One region of the Streptomyces sp. NPDC001890 genome, then DNA from elsewhere that is predicted to be linked to it. Evidence: predicted binding sites of a transcription regulator. Region 1 holds the regulator's gene; the other holds the start of a gene.
The links. The regulator HrcA, encoded in region 1, represses chaperone genes, less so after heat shock. The targets are predictions, from matches to a motif close to TTNGCACTCNGNNNNNCNGAGTGCNAA.
Positions count from the first base shown of each region.

Region 2: a site for HrcA is predicted at 4,818-4,844, ahead of groL (chaperonin GroEL). Genes of this name have one in related genera too.

Region 1 covers NZ_JBIATE010000001.1:512,807-524,658, forward strand. Annotated here, with positions in the region: gene ACFYY1_RS02175 (SpoIIE family protein phosphatase) at 1-1,481, shown strand, start outside; gene hemW (radical SAM family heme chaperone HemW) at 1,590-2,831, shown strand; gene ACFYY1_RS02185 (DUF3097 domain-containing protein) at 2,934-3,773, opposite strand; gene ACFYY1_RS02190 (MBL fold metallo-hydrolase) at 3,806-4,528, opposite strand; gene hrcA (heat-inducible transcriptional repressor HrcA) at 4,728-5,744, shown strand; gene dnaJ (molecular chaperone DnaJ) at 5,745-6,881, shown strand; gene ACFYY1_RS02205 (nitronate monooxygenase) at 7,183-8,256, shown strand; gene ACFYY1_RS02210 (16S rRNA (uracil(1498)-N(3))-methyltransferase) at 8,253-8,999, shown strand; gene ACFYY1_RS02215 (hypothetical protein) at 9,211-9,744, shown strand; gene ACFYY1_RS02220 (S41 family peptidase) at 9,825-11,852, shown strand, end outside.
Region 2 covers NZ_JBIATE010000007.1:124,958-136,809, forward strand. Annotated here, with positions in the region: gene ACFYY1_RS20065 (hypothetical protein) at 1-518, shown strand, start outside; gene ACFYY1_RS20070 (hypothetical protein) at 694-1,935, shown strand; gene ACFYY1_RS20075 (hypothetical protein) at 2,136-2,720, opposite strand; gene groL (chaperonin GroEL) at 3,035-4,657, opposite strand; gene ACFYY1_RS20085 (cold-shock protein) at 5,084-5,290, opposite strand; gene ACFYY1_RS20090 (MoaD/ThiS family protein) at 5,712-5,990, opposite strand; gene thrC (threonine synthase) at 6,021-7,355, opposite strand; SAM riboswitch class I at 7,373-7,499, opposite strand; gene ACFYY1_RS20100 (glucosyl-3-phosphoglycerate synthase) at 7,653-8,609, shown strand; gene ACFYY1_RS20105 (trehalose-6-phosphate synthase) at 8,723-10,150, shown strand; gene otsB (trehalose-phosphatase) at 10,197-11,090, opposite strand; gene ACFYY1_RS20115 (hypothetical protein) at 11,150-11,852, shown strand, end outside.

The DNA of each region.
Region 1 (11,852 bases):
TCGTCGGGACCCTCGCCGAACGCTGGGGCATCACCTACCGCACCGGCCTCAAGACCGTCTGGGCCAGGCTCCCCGTGGACGACTGGAACCCCTTCCCGGAACCGGCGGCCGAGCCCGGGTTCCAGCAGGGTCTGCGCGCCGCCGAGCTGCTCGCCCCCACCGCCCGCCGGGCGCTGCGCGACGACGCGGACTGGGCCGGCCGCGGCGCGCTCTCCTTTCTCGCCGAGGCGTCGGACCTGCTCGCCGGCCAGCTCGACGAGGACATCGTGGCGGCGCTCTCCGGACAGTTACTGGTGCCCAGGCTGGCCGACTGGTGTGCGATCTGGCTGGAACCCGAGAACGGCGGCCCCTCCGCCGTACCCCGGCTCGCCAGCATCTGGCACCGGGACGAGGCCGAGACCGGGCAGCTGCGCGCCCTGCTGGAACAGGACCCGATCCGGCTCCCCGAGCGGGTCGGCACCGGGCCCGTCTCCATGCCGTGGCCCGGTGGCGAGGAGGAGGGCGCGAAGGCCGACGAGCCCGCCGCGTCCGCCCTCGCCTACCGGATCACCTCCGGCGGCCGGACCCTGGGCGCCGTACTCCTCGGCCGGGAGGGCCTCGCCCGCGTCCCCGACGAGGTGACCGCGCTCATCGAGGACTTCGTGCGCCGGGTCGGCCTCGCCGTCGGCGCCGCCCGCGAGTACACCCGGCAGGCCACCATCAGCCGCATCCTGCAGCGCGCCCTGCTGCCCGGCAAGGTCGCCGACATACCCGGGGTCACCAGCTCCCTGGTGTACGAACCCAGTGACGACGGCGTCGTCGGCGGTGACTTCTACGACATCTTCCCGTGCCCCGGCGACCGCTGGTGCTTCGTGCTGGGCGACGTGCAGGGCAGCGGCCCCGAAGCCGCCGTCGTCACCGGCCTCGCCCGCCCCTGGCTGCGGCTGCTGGCCCGCGAGGGCTTCGGCGTCGGCGAGGTCCTGGACCGGCTCAACCGGCTGCTCCTCGACGACGCGATGGAGGCCGCGGAGGCGGCCGCGCTCATGGTGGCCGCCGCCGGCGGTCAGCAGACCCCGGACACCGGGCAGTCCCGCTTCCTGTCCCTGCTGTACGGAGAGCTCGTACCGCTGCCCGGCGGCGGCGTGCGCTGCACCCTGGCCAGCGCCGGCCACCCGCTGCCGCTGCTGCTGCGGCCCGACGGCGAGGTCCGCCCGGCCGCCGAGCCGCAGATGCTGCTCGGGATCTTCGACGACGTCGCGTACGAGAGCCAGAGCTTCGAGCTGGCGCCGGGTGACAGCCTGCTGTGCGTCACGGACGGGGTGACGGAGCGGCGCTGCGGGCCGCTGATGTTCGACGACGGGGACGGGCTGGCCCAGGCGCTGGCCGGCTGCACCGGGCTGTCGGCGGACGGGATAGCGGACCGGATCAAGCGGGCGGTGCACGAATTCGCCGAGCGGCCGCCCGACGACGACCTGGCGCTGCTGGTGCTCCAGGCGGGGTGAGGACGCGTGGCCGGGGCCGGGCGGATCCCGTGATCGCGGGCGTGGCCGGGGCCGGGGGGGCCTCCGTGATCACGGGCGTGGCCGGGCGTTCCCCGGCGGCGAGCGACAATGGGCGGTATGCCTTCCGTACTGCCCGATGGTGAACCCGTACCCGACGACGGGGCGCTGCCCCGCCATGCCCTGGAAGGCGCCGCCGACCGGCCGCTCGGCTTCTACCTGCACGTGCCGTACTGCGCGACCCGCTGCGGCTACTGCGACTTCAACACCTACACCGCGACCGAGCTGCGCGGCTCCGGCGGCGCGCTGGCCTCCAGGGACAATTACGCCGAGCATCTGATCGGCGAGGTCCGCCAGGCCCGCAAGGTCCTCGGCGACGATCCGCGCCCGGTCCGCACGGTCTTCGTCGGCGGCGGCACCCCGACCCTGCTGGCCGCCGCGGACCTGGTCCGGATGCTGGGGGCGATCCGCGAGGAGTTCGGGCTCGCGGACGACGCGGAGATCACCACCGAGGCCAATCCGGAGTCCGTCTCCCCGGCGTACCTCGCCGAACTGCGGGAGGGCGGCTTCAACCGGATCTCCTTCGGGATGCAGAGCGCCCGGCAGCACGTGCTGAAGATCCTGGACCGCACGCATACGCCGGGGCGGCCCGAGGCCTGTGTCGCCGAGGCCCGGGAGGCGGGCTTCGAGCACGTCAACCTCGACCTGATCTACGGCACGCCGGGGGAGTCCGACGACGACTGGCGGGCCTCGCTGGACGCGGCGATCGGTGCGGGGCCGGACCATGTGTCGGCGTACGCGCTGATCGTCGAGGAGGGCACTCAGCTGGCCCGCCGGATCCGGCGCGGCGAGATCCCGATGACCGACGACGACGCCCACGCCGACCGGTACCTGATCGCGGACGAGGCGATGGCCGCGGCGGGCTTCTCCTGGTACGAGGTGTCGAACTGGGCCCGCACGCCCGAGGGCCGCTGCCTGCACAACGAGCTGTACTGGCGAGGGGCCGACTGGTGGGGCGCCGGGCCCGGGGCGCACAGCCACGTCGGCGGGGTGCGCTGGTGGAACGTGAAGCACCCGGGCGCGTACGCGCAGGCGCTGGCCGAGGGACGGTCGCCGGGGGCCGGGCGCGAGATCCTCTCCGCGGAGGACCGGCGGGTCGAGCGGATCCTCCTGGAGCTCCGGCTCCAGGACGGGTGCCCGCTCGACATCCTGGCCCCGGCCGGTCTGGCGGCTTCTCGCCGGGCGTTGGCGGATGGGCTGCTGGAGTCCGGGCCGTATGGGGAGGGGCGGGCGGTGCTGACCTTGCGGGGGCGGTTGCTGGCGGATGCGGTGGTGCGGGATCTGGTGGACTGAAGGTGGGCGGCGCGGAGGTGTGGGGGTGGGCCGCTGCGCGGGGCTTGTTCCCCTGCCCGCCCCTCCCCGTGACCGGGGGCCCTGCCCCCGGACCCCCGCTCCTCAAACGCCGGAGGGGCTTGAGTGCGGGTGCTCCGTCACGAAGTCGATCAAGTGCTCCACCGAGCCCAGCAGGGACGGCTCCAGGTCGCGGTACGAGTGGACCCTGGACAGGATGTGCTGCCAGGCCGCGCCGGTGTTCTCCGGCCAGCCGAGCGCACGGCACACGCCCGTCTTCCAGTCCTGGCCGCGAGGGACCACCGGCCAGGCCGTGATGCCCACGGAGGACGGCTTCACCGCCTCCCACACGTCGATGTAGGGGTGGCCGACCACCAGCACGTTCCCGTCCGTGACCTGGTCGGCGATCCGGGACTCCTTGGAGCCGGGGACCAGGTGGTCGACCAGGACGCCCAGCCTGGCGTCCGGGCCGGGGGAGAACTCGCGTACGACGGCGGGAAGGTCGTCGATGCCCTCCAGGTACTCGACGACCACGCCCTCGATCCGCAGGTCGTCGCCCCAGACCCGCTCGACCAGCTCCGCGTCGTGCCGGCCCTCCACATAGATCCGGCCCGCCCGCGCGACCCGGGCGCGCGCGCCGGGCACCGCGACCGAACCCGAGGCCGTGCGCGCGGGGCGCACCGGAGCGGCGGCCGAGGGGCGTACGAGGGTGACGACCCGGCCCTCCAGCAGGAAGCCGCGCGGTTCCATCGGGAACACCCGGTGCTTGCCGAAGCGGTCCTCCAGGGTCACCGTCGGGCCCTGGGCCGTCTTCTCGCAGCGGATCACCGCACCGCAGAATCCGGTGGCGACCTCCTCCACGACCAGATCGGCTTCGGCGGGGACCTCGGGAACGGGGGCGGACCTCTTCCACGGCGGGGTCAGGTCCGGCTGGTAGCTGCGCATCGGACGACGATAGGACGAGCCGGGCCCGGGGGTCACGACACGCCGAAGCGCATGGCCAGTTGTTCGCGCTGGTCGCGTACGAACGCCGCGTCCACCACCGCCCCGTGCCCCGGCACGTACACCGCGTCCTCGCCGCCCAGCGCCAGCAGCCGGTCCAGGGAGGCCGGCCAGCGGGCGGGGAAGGCGTCCCGGCCCGCCTGCGGTTCGCCGGACTCCTCGACCAGGTCGCCGCAGAGCACGATCGCGGGGGAGCCGGGGACGACCACCACCAGGTCGTGGCCGCTGTGCGCGGGGCCCACGTCGGCCAGCAGCACCTCACGTCCGCCGCCCAGATCGAGCGTCCACTCGCCGCACACCTCGTGCTGCGGCGCGACCAGCGCGTCGGCGGCCTCCGCCGCGTCGTGCTCCTCGACCCCGTGGCGCACGGCCGAGGTGTGCAGCTCGTCCTTCCCGTGCTTCAGCAGCCCGGTCATGCCGACCGCTCCGTACACCTGGGCGCCGGAGAACGCGGCGGTGCCCAGCACATGGTCGAAATGGGGATGGCTGAGTGCGATATGCGTCACCCTCCGGCCGAGCAGGGCCTGCGCCTGGGCCCGCACCTCGGCGCCCTCACGGAGCGTCGATCCGGTGTCGAAGAGCAGCACCGAGTCCGTTCCGGCCACCAGCGCGACCGTCGCGTCCCACCCGGGAAGGCGCCTGCGGCCCACTCCGTGGCCGAGTCGTTCCCAGCCGAACTCTTCCCAAGAGGCATCCATACCGTGACGCTATCCGCAAACCACCTGCGAGGTCGCGAGGTAGCGTGGTCGGTCGCCCTTGCTAGGTCCCCACTCGGCCGCCGTACACTGGCCGGGGGGTTGCTGGCACTCGCGTTGACAGAGTGCCAGGCGGATTCCTGGGCAGAGAAACAGGAACGACCCGAGAACCAACGAGGAAACACAGCTGGAGGTGTGCGCGATGCTCAGCGAACGCAGACTCGAAGTGCTCCGCGCCATCGTCCAGGACTATGTCGGCACGGAGGAGCCCGTCGGCTCCAAGGCGCTCACCGAGCGGCACAAGCTGGGGGTCTCCCCGGCGACCGTCCGCAACGACATGGCGGTGCTGGAGGACGAGGGCTTCATCGCCCAGCCCCACACCAGCGCGGGACGCATCCCGACGGACAAGGGCTACCGGCTCTTCGTCGACAAGCTCGCGGGGGTCAAGCCCCTCTCGACGCCGGAACGTCGCGCCATCCACAATTTCCTCGACGGCGCGGTCGACCTCGACGACGTCGTGGGCCGCACCGTACGGCTGCTCGCGCAGCTGACCCGGCAGGTCGCCATCGTGCAGTACCCCTCGCTGACCCGCTCGACGGTGCGGCACGTGGAACTGCTCTCGCTGGCCCCCGCCCGGCTGATGCTCGTGCTCATCACGGACACCGGCCGGGTCGAACAGCGCATGATCGACTGCCCCGCCCCGTTCGGCGAGACCTCTCTCGCCGATCTGCGGGCCCGGCTCAACAGCCGGGTCGTCGGACGCCGCTTCGCGGACGTCCCGCAGCTGGTGCAGGACCTGCCGGAATCCTTCGAGAGCGAGGACCGGGGAACCGTGTCCACGGTGCTCTCCACCCTGCTCGAAACCCTCGTCGAGGAGACGGAGGAGCGGCTGATGATCGGCGGCACCTCCAACCTCACCCGCTTCGGGCACGACTTCCCGGTGATGATCCGGCCGGTGCTGGAGGCACTGGAGGAGCAGGTCGTGCTACTGAAGCTGCTCGGCGAGGCCAAGGACTCGGGCATGACCGTACGTATCGGGCACGAGAACGCCCACGAGGGGCTCAACTCCACGTCCGTCGTCGCGGTCGGCTACGGTTCGGGCGACGAGGCAGTCGCCAAACTCGGCGTGGTCGGACCGACCCGCATGGACTACCCCGGAACGATGGGAGCGGTACGCGCAGTGGCACGTTACGTCGGACAGATCCTGGCGGAGTCGTAAGTGGCCACGGACTACTACGCCGTACTCGGCGTGCGCCGCGACGCATCTCAGGACGAGATCAAGAAGGCATTCCGGCGGCTCGCCCGCGAGCTGCACCCGGATGTGAACCCCGATCCGAAGACCCAGGAGCGGTTCAAGGAGATCAACGCCGCCTACGAGGTGTTGTCGGACCCGCAGAAGAAGCAGGTCTACGACCTCGGCGGCGACCCGCTGTCCGCCTCCGGCGGCGGTGGCGCGGGCGGATTCGGACAGGGTGGCTTCGGCAACTTCTCCGACATCATGGACGCGTTCTTCGGTACGTCGTCGCAGCGCGGGCCCCGTTCGCGCACCCGGCGCGGCCAGGACGCGATGATCCGTCTGGAGATCGATCTCGCCGAGGCAGCGTTCGGCACCACCAAGGACATCCAGGTCGACACGGCCGTCGTCTGTACGACCTGCAGCGGGGAGGGCGCCGCACCCGGTACCTCCGCCCAGACCTGTGACATGTGCCGCGGTCGCGGCGAGGTCTCCCAGGTCACCCGGTCCTTCCTCGGCCAGGTCATGACCTCGCGGCCCTGCCCGCAGTGCCAGGGCTTCGGCACGGTCGTGCCGACCCCGTGCCCGGAGTGCGCCGGCGACGGCCGCATCCGCTCGCGGCGCACGCTCACCGTGAAGATCCCCGCCGGTGTCGACAACGGCACCCGCATCCAGCTCGCGGGCGAGGGCGAGGTCGGCCCCGGCGGCGGCCCGGCCGGAGACCTGTACGTGGAGATCCACGAGCTCTCGCACTCGGTGTTCCAGCGCCGCGGCGACGACCTGCACTGCACGGTCACCATCCCCATGACGGCGGGCGCGCTCGGCACCAAGGTGCCGCTGGAGACGCTCGACGGCCTGGAGGAGGTCGACATCCGGCCGGGCACCCAGTCCGGCCAGTCGGTGCCGCTGCACGGCCGAGGCATCACGCATCTGCGGGGCGGCGGGCGCGGCGACCTGATCGTGCACGTCGAGGTGATGACCCCGACGAAGCTGGACCCGGAGCAGGAGCGGCTGCTGCGCGACCTGGCGAAGATGCGCGGCGAGGAGCGGCCCACCGGCCAGTTCCAGCCCGGCCAGCAGGGGCTGTTCTCCCGGCTGAAGGACGCCTTCAACGGCCGCTGACCGGCCGACGGCGGCCGACCCGGCCCCGCACACCGTTTCCGGACGCCGGACGGACCCGCCCTCGGCGGGCCTGTCCGGCGTCCGCGTGCGTGCGGGCCTGTCCCAGTCGGACAGGGGCTCGGCGTCGACGTCGAGCCGGCGTCCGCGTGCGTGCGGGCCGGTCGGCGTCCGCGGACGAGCCTGCCAGGCGTTCGCGTACGAACCCGTCCGGAGTTCGCGTACGGATCTTGTCCGGCGTTCAGCGCAAAGCGGACCCCGTCCCGCGCGCCCCGCGCCGCGCGGGACGTGACACGATGCGGTCATGTCATCCGCGTTGACCGATCTCTGCCGGTATCCGATCGTGCAGGCCCCGATGGCGGGGGGTGCATCCTGTCCGCAGCTCGTCGCCGCCGTCTGCGCGGCGGGCGGGCTCGGTTTCCTCGCCGCCGGGTACAAGACGGCGGACGGCATGTACAACGAGATCAAGCAGCTGCGCGGGCTGACCGGTCAGCCCTTCGGCGTCAATGTCTTCATGCCGCAGCCGGCGCTCGCCGACCCGAGCGCCGTCGAGGTGTACCGGCACCAGCTCGCGGGCGAGGCCGCCTGGTACGAGACCCCGCTCGGTGATCCGGACTCCGGCGGAGACGACAACTACGACGCCAAACTCGCCATCCTCCTGGAGGACCCGGTCCCGGTCGTCTCGTTCACCTTCGGCTGCCCGACCCGCGACACCCTCGACGCGTTCGCGGGCGTCGGCACGTACACCGTCGTGACGGTCACCACGCCCGAGGAGGCCCAGGCCGCCCAGTGGGCGGGCGCCGACGCGGTCTGCGTCCAGGGCGTCGAGGCGGGCGGCCACCAGTCCACCCACCGCGACGACCCGCAGACCGACGGCGCCGGAATCGGGCTGCTCTCGCTGGTGTCCCAGGTCCGCGAGACCGTGCAGATACCGATCGTCGCCACCGGCGGGCTGATGCGCGGCTCCCAGATCGCCGCGGTGCTCGCCGCGGGCGCGGAGGCGGCGCAGCTCGGCACGGCGTTCCTCATCTGCCCCGAGTCCGGGGCGAGCCCGCTGCACAAGCAGGCCCTGACCAACCCGCTGTTCGTACGGACCGCCCTGACCCGGGCGTTCTCCGGCCGCCCGGCCCGCGGCCTGGTCAACCGGTTCATGCGCGAGCACGGCCCGTACGCCCCCGCCGCCTACCCGCAGATCCACTATCTGACCGCCGGGTTGCGCACGGCGGCGGCGAAGGCCGGGGACGCGCAGGGCATGGCCCTGTGGGCGGGGCAGGGACACCGGATGGCACGCGAGCTGCCGGCCGGCCGGCTGGTCAGGCTGCTCGCCGAAGAACTGGACGCCGCACGGACGGCAGTGAGCACAAGGAGTACGCAGTGACCGCACCGGTCTTCGTCGTCGAACAGGTCCCCGGCGGGCCCGAGTTCGTCCTGGAGGGGCCCGAGGGCCGGCACGCCGTGTCGGTCAAGCGGCTGCACGCCGGGGAGGACGTCGTACTCACCGACGGGCGCGGCCGGTGGACTGAAGGCGTCGTCCTGGCCGCCGAGGGCAAGGACCGGCTCGTCCTCACCGGTCTGACCGGGATCCGGGAGGAGCCCCGGCCCGCTCCCCGCATCACCGTCGTCCAGGCCCTGCCCAAGGGCGACCGGGGCGAGGTCGCCGTGGAGACGATGACGGAGACCGGGGCCGACACGATCGTGCCCTGGCAGGCGTCGCGCTGCATCACGCAGTGGAAGGGCGACCGCGGCCTCAAGTCCCTCGCGAAATGGCGCAACACCGCCCGGGAGGCGGGCAAGCAGTCCCGCCGGGTGCGCTTCCCCGAGGTGGCCGACGCGATGACGACCAAGCAGGTCGCCGCGCTGCTGGCCGCGGCGGACTTCGCCGCCGTCCTGCACGAGGACCGGGAGCACGACAGCGAACCGCTGGCCACGGTCCCGCTCCCCGAACAGGGCGAGATCGTGCTCGTCGTGGGCCCCGAGGGCGGGGTGTCGCCGCAGGAGCTGGCGGCCTTCGCCGCGGCGGGCGCCCGGACCTGCCGGCTCGGCGCGAGCGTGCTGCGCACCTCAACGGCGGGCACGGCGGCGACCGCGCTGCTGCTGGGGCGCACCGGCCGCTGGTCGTGAGGCCGGCGCGCGCCGCGCTCTCAGGCCGACGCGTGCCGCGCTGCGAGGCAGGTGCGCGCCGCGTTGCGAGCCCGGCGCGCGCACCGTCGTGAGGCCGGAGTACGCCCCGTTGTGAGCCTGTCGCGCGCCCCGTCGCGTGCGCCGGAGCCGCTTACGGTTTTGGCCGCAAGCCGTCTACCGCTTCGCGAGCGAACGGTGGGAAGCTGCCCGTATGGGGACATCAAGGGCATGGGGTCAGGGAAGAGAACGGCGCTTTCTGGCCGCGTCCGCACTCGTGGTCGCGGCGGTCGCGGGAGCCGCCGCCTGTGACCCCCAGGGCGGGCTGAACTCCGCGTCCATCGCCGTGACCACCGACCAGGTCGGCACCGGCGCACTGGAACGCAACGGGGTCGACGTGCAGTGGCTGAACTGCACCGCCGGTGTCGACGGGGACCTGGCCGGGGGCGTGCGGCCCTCCGCGTCCGCGCGCCGGATCGCGGACGTCGACTGCACCGGCAAGACCGGGCAGGGCGAGCCCATCAGCCTCACCGGCAAGGTGACCCAGGAGCTCGGCGGGCGCTGCGTGCGCGGGGACCTGACCGCGAAGACCGGCGGGAAGGCCGTTTTTCGGGCGGATGTGCTCGGCAACTGCGACGCCGTCCCGTCGGCCGCCGTGGTGGATCCGCAGCCGGCCGGCGGCGGCCAGGGCGTCCGGCCGGTGGTCACCGTCACGGTGACGGTGACCGAGACACCCATGGGCAAGTGAACCGGCCCGCCCCGCGGCGGCCCGTCGAACTCCGGCCAACCCGCTTACGCGGAGCGTTACCGCGACCTAGGGTGACCGGTGTGACGCAGTCTGCCTACCTCCGATACCCCCATGTCCAGGGCGATTCGATCGCCTTCACCGCCGAGGACGATGTCTGGCTGGCGCCGCTGGACGGCGGCCGAGCCTGGCGCGTCTGTGCCGACAACCGGCCGGTCGCCGGCCCCCGGATATCACCCGACGGCAACTGGGTCGCCTGGACGTCCACCAGGGACGGGGCCCCCGAGGTGCACATCGCACCGGCCGACGGCGGCCCCTCCCGGCGGCTCACCCACTGGGGCGACGCCCGGACCGCCGTGCACGGCTGGACGCCCGAGGGCGAGGTGCTGGTCGTCAGCGCCCAGGGTCAGGCCTCGTTCCGGCGCACCTGGGCCAGGGCCCTGCCGGTCGACGGCGGACCCGCCCGGACCCTGCCGTACGGGCCGGTCGGCTCACTCGCGTACGGGCCCGGCGGCCGGGTCCTGCTGCTCTCGGTCACCATGGGGCGGGAGGCCGTCGCCTGGAAGCGCTACCGGGGCGGCACGGCGGGCAAGCTGTGGATCGAGCGGGAGTCCCCGGCGGACGGTCCGGCGGAGTTCGTACGGCTCCACGCCGACCTCGACGGGAACATCGAATGCCCGATGTGGGTGGGAGAGCGCGTCGCCTTCCTCTCCGACCACGAAGGCGTCGGCGCGCTCTACTCCTCGCTCCCCGACGGCTCCGATCTGCGCCGGCACACCGGCATCGAGGGCTTCTACGCCCGCCACGCGTCCACCGACGGAACCCGCGTCGTCTACGCCTCGGCCGGTGAACTCTGGCTGCTGGACGACCTGGAGGGCGACGGGCCCCGCCGGATCGACGTCCGGCTCGGCGGCCAGCGCGCCGACCTCCAGCCGCACCCCGTGCACGCCGGCAGCCATCTCGACTCCGCGTCCCCGGACCGCACCGGCCGCGGCAGCGCCGTCGGGACGCGCGGCGCCGTCCACTGGGTCACCCACAGCGGGGGCCCGGCCCGCGCGCTCTCCGTCGAACCGGGCGTACGCGCCAGACTGCCCCATGCCTTCCAGGCCGACGGCGACCAGCACGTCGTCTGGGTCACCGACGCCGAGGGCGAGGACGCCCTGGAGTGCGCACCCGCCACCGGAACCGCCCCCGGCGCCGTACCGCGCCGCCTCGCCGCGGGCCGGATCGGCCGGGTCCTCGATCTGGCCCCGGCCCCCGACGGCAGCCGGTTCGCCGTCGCCGCGCACGACGGGCGGATCCTGATCGTCGAGCGGGAGAGCGGCGAGGTCCACGAGGTGGACCGCAGCGAGCACGGCGAAGCCTCCGGCCTCGTCTTCTCGCCCGACTCCTCCTGGCTCGCCTGGTCCCACCCCGGGCCCGATCCGCTCAGCCAGCTCAAGCTCGCCCACCTCGCCGATCTCTCGGTCACCGAGGCCACCCCGCTGCGCTTCAGGGACTTCGCCCCCGCGTTCACCGGCGACGGCAAGCACCTGGCCTTCCTCTCCGAGCGCTCCTTCGACCCGGTCTACGACACCCATGTCTTCGACCTGGCGTTCATCGGCGCCTGCCGCCCGCACCTGCTGACGCTCGCCGCCACCACGCCCTCCCCGTTCGGGCCGCAGCGCCACGGCCGCCCGACCGAGAAGAGCAGCGGCGAGGGCGACCAGGACAACCCGACCGCGCTCCCCGTCACCCGGATCGACCTCGAAGGACTCGCCGACCGGATCGTGCCGCTGCCCGTCGAGGCCGCCAGCTACTCCACGCTGCGCGCCGCGAAGGACGGGCTGCTGTGGCTGAACCATCCGGTGACCGGGGTGCTCGACACCAGCGGACCCACCCCCGACGCCCGGCGGCCCGAGACGGTCCTGGAGCGGTACGACCTGGAGAAGCTGCGCTGCGAGGAACTGGCCTCCGGAGTCAGGGACTTCGCGGTCAGCGGGGACGGCAAGCGGGTGGCCATGCAGACCCGGGGCAAGCTGCGCGTCGTACCGTCCGACAGCCGGGTCGCCGCCGATGACGACGACGGCGGCAGCGACGGCGGCGTCACCGTCGACCTCTCCCGGATCCGC
Region 2 (11,852 bases), on a different contig from region 1:
CGGCGTTCACCCGGGGTGACGTACCGGTCGAGCAGCCCCGACGCCCCACCCGGTCCCGCGCGTTCGCACTGCTCGCCGCGCTGGGCCGTACCGCGCCCACGCTCACCCTGTCTGCGGCCGACTGCGCGGCGCTGGAACCGCAGGTCGGCGAGTGGTTCGAGCGCGGGGCCACCGAGGCGGAGCTGCTGCACGCCCTCACCGACGGGCTGCCCACGCCCGTCCACCACGCGGCGGCCCTGGTCCGCAGGCGGCTCGCCGACAAGATGCCACCCGAACGGTTCGCTCCGCCGCAACAGCGGACGGTGTTGCGCACCCTCGAATGCAGCGAGTGCCGCTCACCGGGCAGCGCGGAGGCCCTGATCGGCGGCCGGTGCGGGCCCTGCCGGGGCGAATCGGCCGCCGCACCCGCCGGGCCCAGCGGGGCCGTACCGGCGGACGGCGTACGAAATCGGATGAACGACGTACGGGCCGGGCTCGTGCGGCGATCCGTCAGGCCGGGGCGCCCCGGAAGGTCTTGAGCCCGCGAGGCCGAGCCGTCGCCCGGTGTCCCGTGTCCGGCCCGGCGTCCGGTGTCCGGTGTCCGAAAGCGGCTCCCACCTGGGAGTGGTTTGAATCGCCTTCGCTGACCGGTCGCTACGTTCCGTGTTCCTCTTGGCGCGGATCGTAATCAACTGGCCCAAAGGGGAACGAACCATGTCCGAACCCACCCATGAGCAGATCGTCTCCGGGCTCCACGACCGGCCCCCCATCGCACTGGCCCCCGGCCCCCGCCTGGACGCCGAGAGGCCCAGCTCCCTTCCGTTGCCGCCCAGCGATGTGTGGGAGCTGCCGGGCGGTACCGCCTGGGTCTACTACGGCGAGGGGAACCCCGGTCTCGTACGGCCGGTCATCTTCTCCGACGGCTTCGGCACGGGGCCGAGCGAGCTGGAATTCTCCTGGCAGATCATGGAGTTCGGTGACTACGCGCTGATCAGCGAGCTGCGTCGCCGTGGCCACGACGTCGTCCTGCTCGGCTACCACGAGCGCAGTGCGTCGATTCTGGACAACTCGCTCACCGCGCAGGCCGCGATCGCGCGGGCCGTCGCGGAGCGGCTGGGCGACACGCCGCTGGCGGTCGGCGGGTTCAGCATGGGCGGGCTCGTCACCCGGCACGCGCTGGCCAAGATGGAGAGCCAGGGCATCGACCACCAGACCTCGCTGTACTTCTCGTACGACAGCCCGCACCGGGGCGGCTGGATCCCGATCGCGCTCCAGGCGTTCGCGCACTACATCAAGGACCTCGACAGCCGGTTCTCCGACCAGATCAACAGCCCGGCCGCCCGCCAGCTGCTGTGGCGGCACATCGAGAAGTGGGACAGCGCTCCTGACCAGAGCGACGAGCGCGGCGTGTTCCTGGCCCAGATGCAGGCGGTCGGCGAATGGCCGCGCGGGCCCCGGCTGATCGGCGTCTCCAACGGGACGGCCGACGGGACCGGAACCGATGTGCGGGCGGGCGAACTGGCCCTTGAGGGCAAGGGCCTGACGGTGGTGGGGACCAAGCTCTACACCCAGGCGCCAGGGCTCGACGAGCTCGTCGCGAAGCTGCGGGTGGTGACGCTGAAGACCAACGAGGTCCGTACGAAGGGGCTGCCGTCGATCGACGGCGCGCCCGGCGGCTCGCTGGAGGGCTTCGGCATCCTCGCGGACGCCTTCAATGCCCTGAACCCGTTCCTCGGCTTCAAGACCGACGTACGCATCCGGTCGCACTGCTTCGTACCGTCCGTCAGCGCGGTCGACGTCGCCGACCTGGACACGGACGACGAGCTGTACAAGGACATTTCCTCGCTCCCGGAGGGCACCGGCGGGCTGGACGAGTTCAAGCTCGCTTCCCGGAACGAGGGGCACACCCTCGTGACGGAGGAACTCTGCACCTGGCTGCTCGACCGGCTGCCGTAGCGGGAGCGCGGCGCGGTGTCCCGTACCCACGGCGCTCCGGCGGGCATCGTGGGTGCGTCCGCCGCGCAGACGCACGGAGGGTGGCGGGGGCGTGAGGGGACGCGAGCGGCGCCGAAGGCGCCCTTGATGGGGGCCTACCCCTTGAATTCCTCGTCAGGGGGTAAGCCCACGAGTCGGGCTGCCAGTCCCTGGAAGCCGGGCTAGTCCGCGATCCTGGCGTACTGGTAGCTGGTCTGGCCGTTGTCGTCTCCGGAGTGCTGCCGGCCGACCATGACCTCGTATTCGCCCGCCTTGGAGTAGCTGTTGCTCTCCCGCTGGCCCGGGGTCCAGCGGTAGCTGGTCAGTTCCACCGTTCGCCCCCAGGCGCTCAGCGAGGCGGTCGCGTACCGGGTCGGGCCGTTCTCGTCGCCGGAGTGCTGCCGGCCGACCAGGACCTCGTTGCTGGGAGCCGAGAAGAACGAGTTGCTCTCCCGCTGGGCATCGCTCCAGTGCGGGGCGCCCACCCTGGCCATCTGGCCATCGATGAGGACGAGACCGCAGTAGTACGTGGTGCTCCCGTTCTCGTCACCGGAGTGCGACCGGCCGAGCAGGACCTGGTTGGTGGGACAGGTGACGGGGACACCCGACGATTCCTTCACCGTCTGGGTGTAGCCGTCGATGATGATGACTTCCGACGCCGCGGCGGCACTCGCTTCGGGCGCTGTCGTCGCGGCCAGCCCTCCGGACAGGAGAGCGGCGCCGACGAGGGCCATGGACCGCTTGGTGATGCGGGAGAAGTGGATCACGGAATGCCTTTCGCCTCGCGGTGCACTGTGTCAGTGCACTTCGCCGAGGCAGGCTATGCGGCGGGCGGAGCGCCAGATGATCTTCTGCCGTGGTGGCGCCGGGAGAGCACCCGATGGAATGAAAACGCAGCTCAACGCGGTGCGCGCGCCGTCTGCCCCGTAGCGATCGGTTCCGCTGCACCCTCGCGGGCGGTCGCACCGCAGGTGTATCCCTTGCGCTCGCGCGGCCCCCGGAGACGGCATCGGCCCCTTGGACCAGCTGGTCCAAGGGGCCGATGCGGCAAAGCTGTACAGGAACTACCGATCCGTCAGGATCAGAAGTCCATGTCACCGCCCGGCATGCCGCCCGGAGCGGCCGCGGCGGCCTTCTCCGGCTTGTCGGCGATGACGGCCTCGGTGGTGAGGAAGAGCGCGGCGATGGACGCGGCGTTCTGCAGGGCGGAGCGCGTGACCTTCGCCGGGTCGAGGATGCCCTCGGCGATCATGTCGACGTACTCGCCGGTCGCGGCGTTCAGACCGTGGCCGACGGCCAGGTTGCGCACCTTCTCGACGACGACGCCGCCCTCAAGACCACCGTTGACGGCGATCTGCTTGAGCGGGGCCTCCAGCGCCAGCTTGACGGCGTTGGCGCCGGTCGCCTCGTCACCCGAGAGCTCCAGCTTCTCGAAGACGGCCGAGGCCTGGAGCAGAGCCACGCCACCACCGGCGACGATGCCCTCCTCGACGGCGGCCTTGGCGTTGCGCACCGCGTCCTCGATGCGGTGCTTGCGCTCCTTGAGCTCGACCTCGGTCGCGGCACCGGCCTTGATGACGGCCACGCCGCCGGCCAGCTTCGCGAGGCGCTCCTGGAGCTTCTCGCGGTCGTAGTCCGAGTCGGAGTTCTCGATCTCGGCGCGGATCTGGTTGACCCGGCCCTGGACCTGGTCGCTGTCACCGGCACCGTCGACGATGGTCGTCTCGTCCTTGGTGATGACGACCTTGCGGGCGCGGCCGAGCAGGTCGAGACCGGCGTTCTCCAGCTTGAGGCCGACCTCCTCGGAGATGACGGTGCCACCGGTGAGGATGGCGATGTCGCCGAGCATGGCCTTGCGGCGGTCACCGAAGCCCGGAGCCTTGACGGCGACGGACTTGAAGGTGCCACGGATCTTGTTGACGACCAGGGTCGACAGGGCCTCGCCCTCGACGTCCTCGGCGATGATCAGCAGCGGCTTGCCGGACTGCATGACCTTCTCCAGCAGCGGAAGGAGGTCCTTCACGTTGCTGATCTTCGAGTTGACGATCAGGATGTACGGGTCGTCCAGGGACGACTCCATGCGCTCCATGTCGGTGGCGAAGTACGCCGAGATGTAGCCCTTGTCGAAGCGCATACCCTCGGTGAGCTCCAGCTCCAGACCGAAGGTCTGGGACTCCTCGACGGTGATGACGCCTTCCTTGCCGACCTTGTCCATGGCCTCGGCGATGAGCTCGCCGATCTGGGTGTCGGCGGCGGAGATGGAGGCCGTCGAAGCGATCTGCTCCTTGGTCTCCACGTCCTTGGCCTGCTCCAGGAGGGCGGCGGAGACGGCCTCGACGGCCTTCTCGATACCCCGCTTGAGGGCCATCGGGTTGGCACCCGCGGCGACGTTGCGCAGGCCCTCGCGGACGAGAGCCTGGGCGAGAACGGTGGCGGTGGTCGTACCGTCGCCGGCGACGTCGTCCGTCTTCTTGGCGACCTCCTTGACCAGCTCCGCACCGATCTTCTCGTACGGGTCCTCCAGCTCGATCTCCTTGGCGATGGAAACACCATCGTTGGTGATCGTGGGGGCGCCCCACTTCTTCTCAAGGACGACGTTGCGACCCTTGGGGCCAAGGGTGACCTTGACGGCGTCGGCGAGCTGGTTCATGCCGCGCTCGAGACCGCGCCGGGCCTCCTCGTCGAACGCGATGATCTTGGCCATGTGAAGTGGTCCTCCCGGACAGGGGTGGATTTCTCCGGACCGAGTGGCGCCCGCGACGGACGGCCTGCGTGACCGGTGGTTCCTTGCCCCATCGGCCTGCGGGCCTCACCGGCCCGGTCCAAGTTCTGTCACTCTCACCTGGAGAGTGCTAACGCAATGATTAGCACTCGACCCCCGTGAGTGCAAGCGTCCCCCTCGGGATGTGGACAACCTCGGAGGGGCACGGAGGGGGGTGAAGGGCTGTGGAAAACCTCTGGCGGCACAGGCCGGCAGCGGCATGCACCGTCAGGACGCACCGGGGCGCACCGGCGTGCATCGGCGCGCGCGGGGCGGTCGCGGACGCACCGAGGGCCCGTACCCCCGGGGTACGGGCCCTCAGCGCGTGAGTGCAGTGCGTGGATGGTGTCGTTGGCCGACCGTTCGAACTCAGCCGACGGCGAGCTTGACCATGTCTGCCTGCGGCCCCTTCTGGCCCTGCGAGATCTCGAATTCAACTCGCTGACCCTCTTCGAGGGTGCGGTACCCGTCCATCTGGATCGCGCTGTAGTGGACGAAAACATCCGCACCACCGTCGACCGCGATGAAGCCGTACCCCTTCTCCGCGTTGAACCACTTGACGGTGCCCTGAGCCATGCCTAACTCCCCTATTACTGGCCCTTGCGCAGGACCGCACTTCGCGGACCCGGGTCAGAACTCACCCTCCGACAGGAGAGGGTGTGTGCGCCGGAACGCGTCGACCGCGGCTGAATGTATCTGCCCAACTGCCCTCTGCAACAGGTCAATCGGACGAGAATTCTCGGCCGCACCGAACGCCCGAATATGGGAAATTCATGAGATTCCTGGGCAAGTCGGGCCAGACAAAGGCGACTTATGCCGCAAGCACATCGCACACTTTGGCTGCATCTTGTCGCGACCGGGCGCATTCTCATATGCGGGCGGCACGGGCAGCTGGGGGGACTTCCCACACTCTACCGCGCTCAACCATGCAGAATTGCCCCCTCCGCGATTGAAGCGGAGGGGGCAATTCGATAACGCGGTGGGGTCGGACGGGGCGTCAGCAGCCGCCGGCCACGGCCGGGATGATCGAGATACCGGCGCCGTCCGGCGTGGCCGTCTCCAGACCGCCTTCGAAGCGCACGTCGTCGTCGTTGACGTACACGTTCACGAAGCGGCGCAGCTTGCCCTGGTCGTCCAGGACGCGGGCGGCGATGCCCGGGTGGTTCTGCTCCAGGGACTCGATGACCTGGGAGAGGGTCGAGCCCTCGGCCGGGACCTCGGCCTGGCCGCCCGTGTAGGTACGGAGGATGGTGGGGATGCGGACCTTGACGCTCATGATGGGTGCCCTTCCTGAAGTCTCGGGTGGTCAGCTGGTGGCGAGGCCGGCGGCTCGGAACGCGTCCAGGCTGGGACGGATCGTCGCGGTCGCCTGAGAGGTTTCGGCCACCGCGTCGAGGGTCTTGAGGCCGTCACCCGTGTTGAGTACGACGGTGGTCAGCGACGGGTCGATCAGACCGGCCTCGATGAGCTTCTTCGTCACGCCGACCGTCACACCGCCCGCCGTCTCCGCGAAGATGCCCTCGGTGCGCGCCAGCAGCTTGATCGCGTCGACGACCTGATCGTCGTTCACGTCCTCCACGGCACCGCCGGTGCGGCGGGCGATGTCCAGGACGTACGGGCCGTCGGCCGGGTTGCCGATGGCGAGGGACTTGGCGATCGTGTTCGGCTTCTGCGGCCGGACGACGTCGTGGCCGCCCTTGTACGCGACCGAGACCGGCGAGCAGCCCTCGGCCTGGGCGCCGAAGAGCTTGTACGGCTTGTCCTCGACCAGGCCGAGCTTGATCAGCTCCTGGAGACCCTTGTCGATCTTCGTGAACTGCGAGCCGGACGCGATCGGGATGACCAGCTGGTCCGGGAGCTGCCAGCCCAGCTGCTCGCAGATCTCGTACGCCAGGGTCTTGGAGCCCTCGCCGTAGTACGGACGCAGGTTGACGTTGACGAAGCCCCAGCCCTCGCCGAGCGGGTCGCCGATGAGCTCGGAGCAGAAGCGGTTGACGTCGTCGTAATTGCCCTCGATGCCGACCAGTTCACCGCCGTACACCGCGGCCATGACGACCTTGCCCTGCTCCAGGTCGTGCGGGATGAACACGCAGGAGCGGAAGCCGGCCCGGGCGGCGGCGGCGCCGACGGCACCGGCGAGGTTGCCCGTGGAGGAGCAGGAAAGGGTGGTGAAGCCGAAGGCGCGGGCGGCCTCGATGGCCTGGGCGACGACGCGGTCCTTGAAGGAGTGCGTGGGGTTGCCGGAGTCGTCCTTGACGAACAGCTTGCCCTGCTCGACGCCGAGCTCACGGGCGAGGTTGTCGGCCTGGACGAGCTTGGTCCAGCCGGGGTTCAGGTTCGGCTTCTCGGCGACATCGGCGGGGACCGGCAGCAGCGGCGCGTAGCGCCAGATGTTGGCCGGGCCGGCCTCGATGCGCTTCTTCAGCTCCTCGGGAGAGCCGCTCGGCAGGTCGTACGCGACTTCGAGCGGCCCGAAACAGGACGCGCAGGCGAAAATGGGGCCGAGTTCGAAACGCTCGCCGCACTCGCGGCAGGAAAGGCCCGAGGCGGGACCGAGGTCGACGGTGCGGGTGCCGGTGGATTCCGCGGCTTCGGCGTCGACGGAGGAATCGGTGCTTACTGCAACGGTCTGCGCAGCCATGGTGGCGAGGCCCTTTCTCCTCATCTTCCTCGCGGCGCGTTTCGCCACGAGACGGAATTGGCACCTTCCTCACCGGACCTCACGGTCGGTGGGGGGGTTGCCGGGACTTCAACGGGCCGTTCCCTCAGTCCCTCTGGATGAGCGCTGTGGCACCGGATCTTCGATCCGGGCATTTATCGGCGGACGGACCCCGGCATGCGATGGTCGTCCGCGTTGTTCAAGACTGTAACCGAAGCACCGGACTCTTGAGATAGTCGTCCGAACCGCGAGATGGATCACATACAGGGAGTATCGACCGTGCTGGAAGAGGTCGAATGCTGGCTGGCCAGGCGTTCCTGGTCGGCCGCCGACCGCCCGCTGGACAGCCTGCTGGCCGCCAGGGCCAGGGCCGGGGAATCAAGCCGCGGGAGCGTCAGTGTCGTACTGCCGGCGCTGAACGAGGAGGCGACGGTCGGCGAGATCGTCGCGACGATCCGGCGCGAGCTGATGGAGAAGGTCCGGCTGGTCGACGAGCTCGTGGTGATCGATTCCGGTTCCACCGACGCCACCGCGGAGGTGGCCCGGGAAGCCGGTGCCCGGGTGGTGCACCGCGACGCGATACTCCCCCGGATACCGGCCGTGCCCGGCAAGGGCGAGGTGCTGTGGCGGTCGCTCCTGGTGACCGGTGGCGACATCGTCTGCTTCATCGACGCCGACCTGAAGGATTTCTCGGCGGACTTCGTCTCCGGCATCGTCGGCCCGCTGCTGACCGACCCGGACGTGCAGTTCGTGAAGGCGATGTACGACCGCCCGTTCGGTGACACGGCGGGGCAGGGCGGCCGGGTGACCGAACTCGTGGCCCGCCCGCTGCTCAATCTGCACTGGCCGCAACTGGCCGGTTTCGTGCAGCCGCTGGGCGGTGAATACGCCGTACGCCGCTCGCTGCTCGAACGGCTGCCCTTCCCCGTCGGCTACGGCGTGGAACTGGGCCTGCTGGTCGACGCGCTGCACACGGTGGGGCTGGACGCGCTGGCCCAGGTCGACGTGGGGGTGCGCAAGCACCGGCACCAGGACGGGCAGGCGCTCGGCCGGATGGCCGCGGCGATCTACCGGACCGCGCAGCTGCGGCTCTCCCGCGGCCACCTGACCCGCCCGGCGCTCACCCAGTTCGAACGCGGCGAGAACGGCTTCGTGCCGCGCACCCATGCCGTGGACACCGAGGAGCGGCCCCCGATGTGCGAGATCGAGGAGTACGTTTCGCGCCGCGCGGCGTGATGTGGTCCGGTCACGTGGTCCGGCGTGCTCCGGCCACGCGGTCTGGCCACGTGGCCGGATGTGGTCTGACTTCGCACGTTTGGGCGGTTCGTGATCGGGCTAGATTCCGCAACATGGTCTCCGAGCACGATGCCCAGCCCGCTGCCCGGTCCGCTGCACGGTCCGGCGTCCGGTCCGATGCCCAGGTCCTCGTCGCGTCCAACCGCGGCCCGGTCTCGTACACCCTGGGCGCGGACGGATCGCTCGACGCGAAACGGGGCGGCGGCGGTCTCGTCTCCGGGCTGAGCGCCGTGGACGACAAGCTGTGGGTGTGCGCCGCGCTCGGTGACGGGGACCGGGAGGCGGTCCGGCGCGGGGTCGCCGAGCAGGGCGTACGGATGCTCGACATCGACGCGCGGGTGCACGCCGACGCGTACAACGGGATCGCGAACTCGGTGCTCTGGTTCGTCCACCACATGCTGTACCAGACGCCGCTGGAGCCGGTCTTCGACGCGGAGTTCCGGCGGCAGTGGGCGTCCTTCGAGACCTATAACCGGGCCTTCGCCGAGGCGCTCGCCGAGGAGGCGGGGCAGGGCGCGGCGGTGCTGGTGCAGGACTACCACCTGGCGCTGGTGCCGGGCATGCTCCGCGAGCTCCGCCCCGACCTGCGGATCGGCCACTTCTCGCACACCCCGTGGGCGCCCGTCGACTACTTCCGGCTGCTCCCCGACGACATCGCCGAGCAGTTGCTGCACGGCATCCTGGGCGCGGACCGGGCGGCGTTCCTGACACGGCGCTGGGCGGACGCGTTCATCGGCTGCTGCACCCAGATCCTGGGCGGCACCGGGCACACCAGGATCGGGGTGCACGGGCTCGGCGCGGACGGGGACTTCCTGCGCCGCCGGGCCCACGAGGCGGATGTGGACGAGCGGATGGCGGCACTGCGCGAGCAGACCGGCCCCGGCCGGAGGACGATCGTACGGGTGGACCGAACGGAACTGTCCAAGAACATCGTGCGCGGCCTGCTCGCGTACCGGGCGCTCCTGGACGAGCGGCCCGAGTGGCGCGAGCGCGTCGTCCATGTCGCCTTCGCCTACCCCTCGCGGCAGGACCTCGCGGTGTACCGGGACTACACGGCCGAGGTGCGGCGGGTCGCCGACGAGATCAACGCCGTGTACGGCACGGCGGGCTGGACGCCGGTGGTGCTGCACGTCAAGGACGACTTCGCCCGCTCGCTCGCCGCGTACCGGCTGGCCGACGTGGCGCTCGTCAACCCGATCCGTGACGGTATGAACCTGGTCGCCAAGGAGATCCCGGTCGTCTCCGACCACGGCTGCGCGCTGGTGCTGTCGCGGGAGGCGGGGGCGTACGAGGAGCTGGGCAGCGACGCGGTGGTGGTGAATCCGTACGACGTCTCCGCCACGGCGGCGGCGCTGCACGAGGCGCTGACGATGGCGGAGGACGAACGGGCCGCGCGCACGGAACGCCTGGCCGCGGCGGCGGTCGCGCTGCCGCCGCAGCAGTGGTTCCTGGACCAGCTGGACGCGTTGCGGCGGGGCTGAGAGCGGGGTTGACAGCGGGCCGGGTCCGGTCGGATCCGGCCCGCTGTCAGAGCCGCTGGGCCAGTGCCGTCAGGAAGGCGACGACGTCGCCCGGTCCGGCCAGCAGCAGATCGGCCCGCTCGGCCAGTTCGGGCACCTCCGCGCTGCCGCTGCACACCAGCAGACCGGGGATGCCGTCGGGGCCCTCGGCGCGGAGCTTCTCCACCGCCGAGTACGCGGCGAGGTCGCCGAGGTCGTCGCCCGCGTACAGCACCGACTCGGCGTCCGTCTCCCGTACGTACTGCGCGAGTGCCACGCCCTTGTCCATGCCCGGCGGGCGCAGCTCCAGGACCAGCCGGCCCGGCTCGACGATCAGTCCGTGCCGGGCGGCGAGTTCGCCGAGCGGGCGGACCAGCGCCTCGAACGCGGCCTGCGGGTCGGCGGCCCGGCGGGTGTGGACGGCGATCGCCCGGCCCTTCTCCTCTATCCAGGTGCCGTGCCATGAGCCGGACCGGTCGAGCACGCCGGGCAGTTCGGCGCGGACCGAGGCGATGCCGGGGTGCGGGGCGGGGGCGTGGACGGTGCCGGACACGGCGTCCCAGCGTTCGGCGCCGTAGTGGCCGAGGACGACGAGGTGATCGAGGCCCGGGACCCCGGCGAAGCCGCCGTGGCGGACCGCGACGCCGGCCGGGCGGCCGGTGATCACGGCGACGGAGGCCACTTTCGGGGCGAGCGCGGCGAGGGCCTCGACGGCGCCGGGGTGGGCGCGGGCCTGTTCCGGGTCCGGGACGATGTCGGCGAGGGTGCCGTCGAAATCGAGCGCGATGACGGCGCGGTCGGGACGCGCGAGGATCGCGGCGAGGGCCTCTTGGCCGGGGGTGGTGGTGGGGGTCGGGAGTGGGGGTGCGGGTGTTTGTGTGGGTGCGGGTTCGGGTGCGGGTGCTTCCGGGTTGCTGCCCATGGGGCGAGCCTATAGCGGCGGGCCCGGCGCCGGCCCTCCTGCGGCGTGACGGGTGAGACGTGGACGTCATCGGCGAGGCCGACTCCCCGGAGAAGGCCGTCACTGCCACGATGACCTCCGACTGCGGCGCGGGTGTACAGGGAGAGGCAATGGGTGAGGCGGTGCCGGACGCGACCCTGCTCATGGGCGTGCACGGAGTCCTCACCCGGCACCCCTGGCTCACACCGCCCGAGGGCGCTTCGGCGTCCGGCCCGCCCGAGGACGCGTCGGATTCCGGTTCCGACGTGGTCGAGGACGCGTCGGATTCCGGTTCCGACGTGGCCGAGGACGCCTCGGAAGCCGAAGACATCGACGTCTTCGGCCTGGCGGTGAACCGGGCCGAGGCCTACGGGTGGAGCAGCACCCTGCTGGGCGCCGGCATGGAGCTCGGCGGAAGCCGGTGGGGGCACAACGACGCGGGGGAGGACTGGACGCAGGACGGGCGCGTCCGGGAGATCGGCTGGCTCCAGGTGGACGTGTCCTCCTGCCTGAACCGGCAGCGACTGCCCGTGCTGCCGGTGGCGACGGTCCTCGGCGATGTGCTGCGGCAGGTGGGCGATGTCCGGGTCACCGGAGTGCACACCGTGACACCGGTGCATCTGGCGCCGGATCCCGCTGCGGCTCTGCTGTACGCCGCGCACTGGTACGAGCTGGCCGATCCGGGCGCGGCCAGGGACATCACCGTGACCGTGTCGGGCCGCGCTGCGGGGCTGCCGGGCCGGG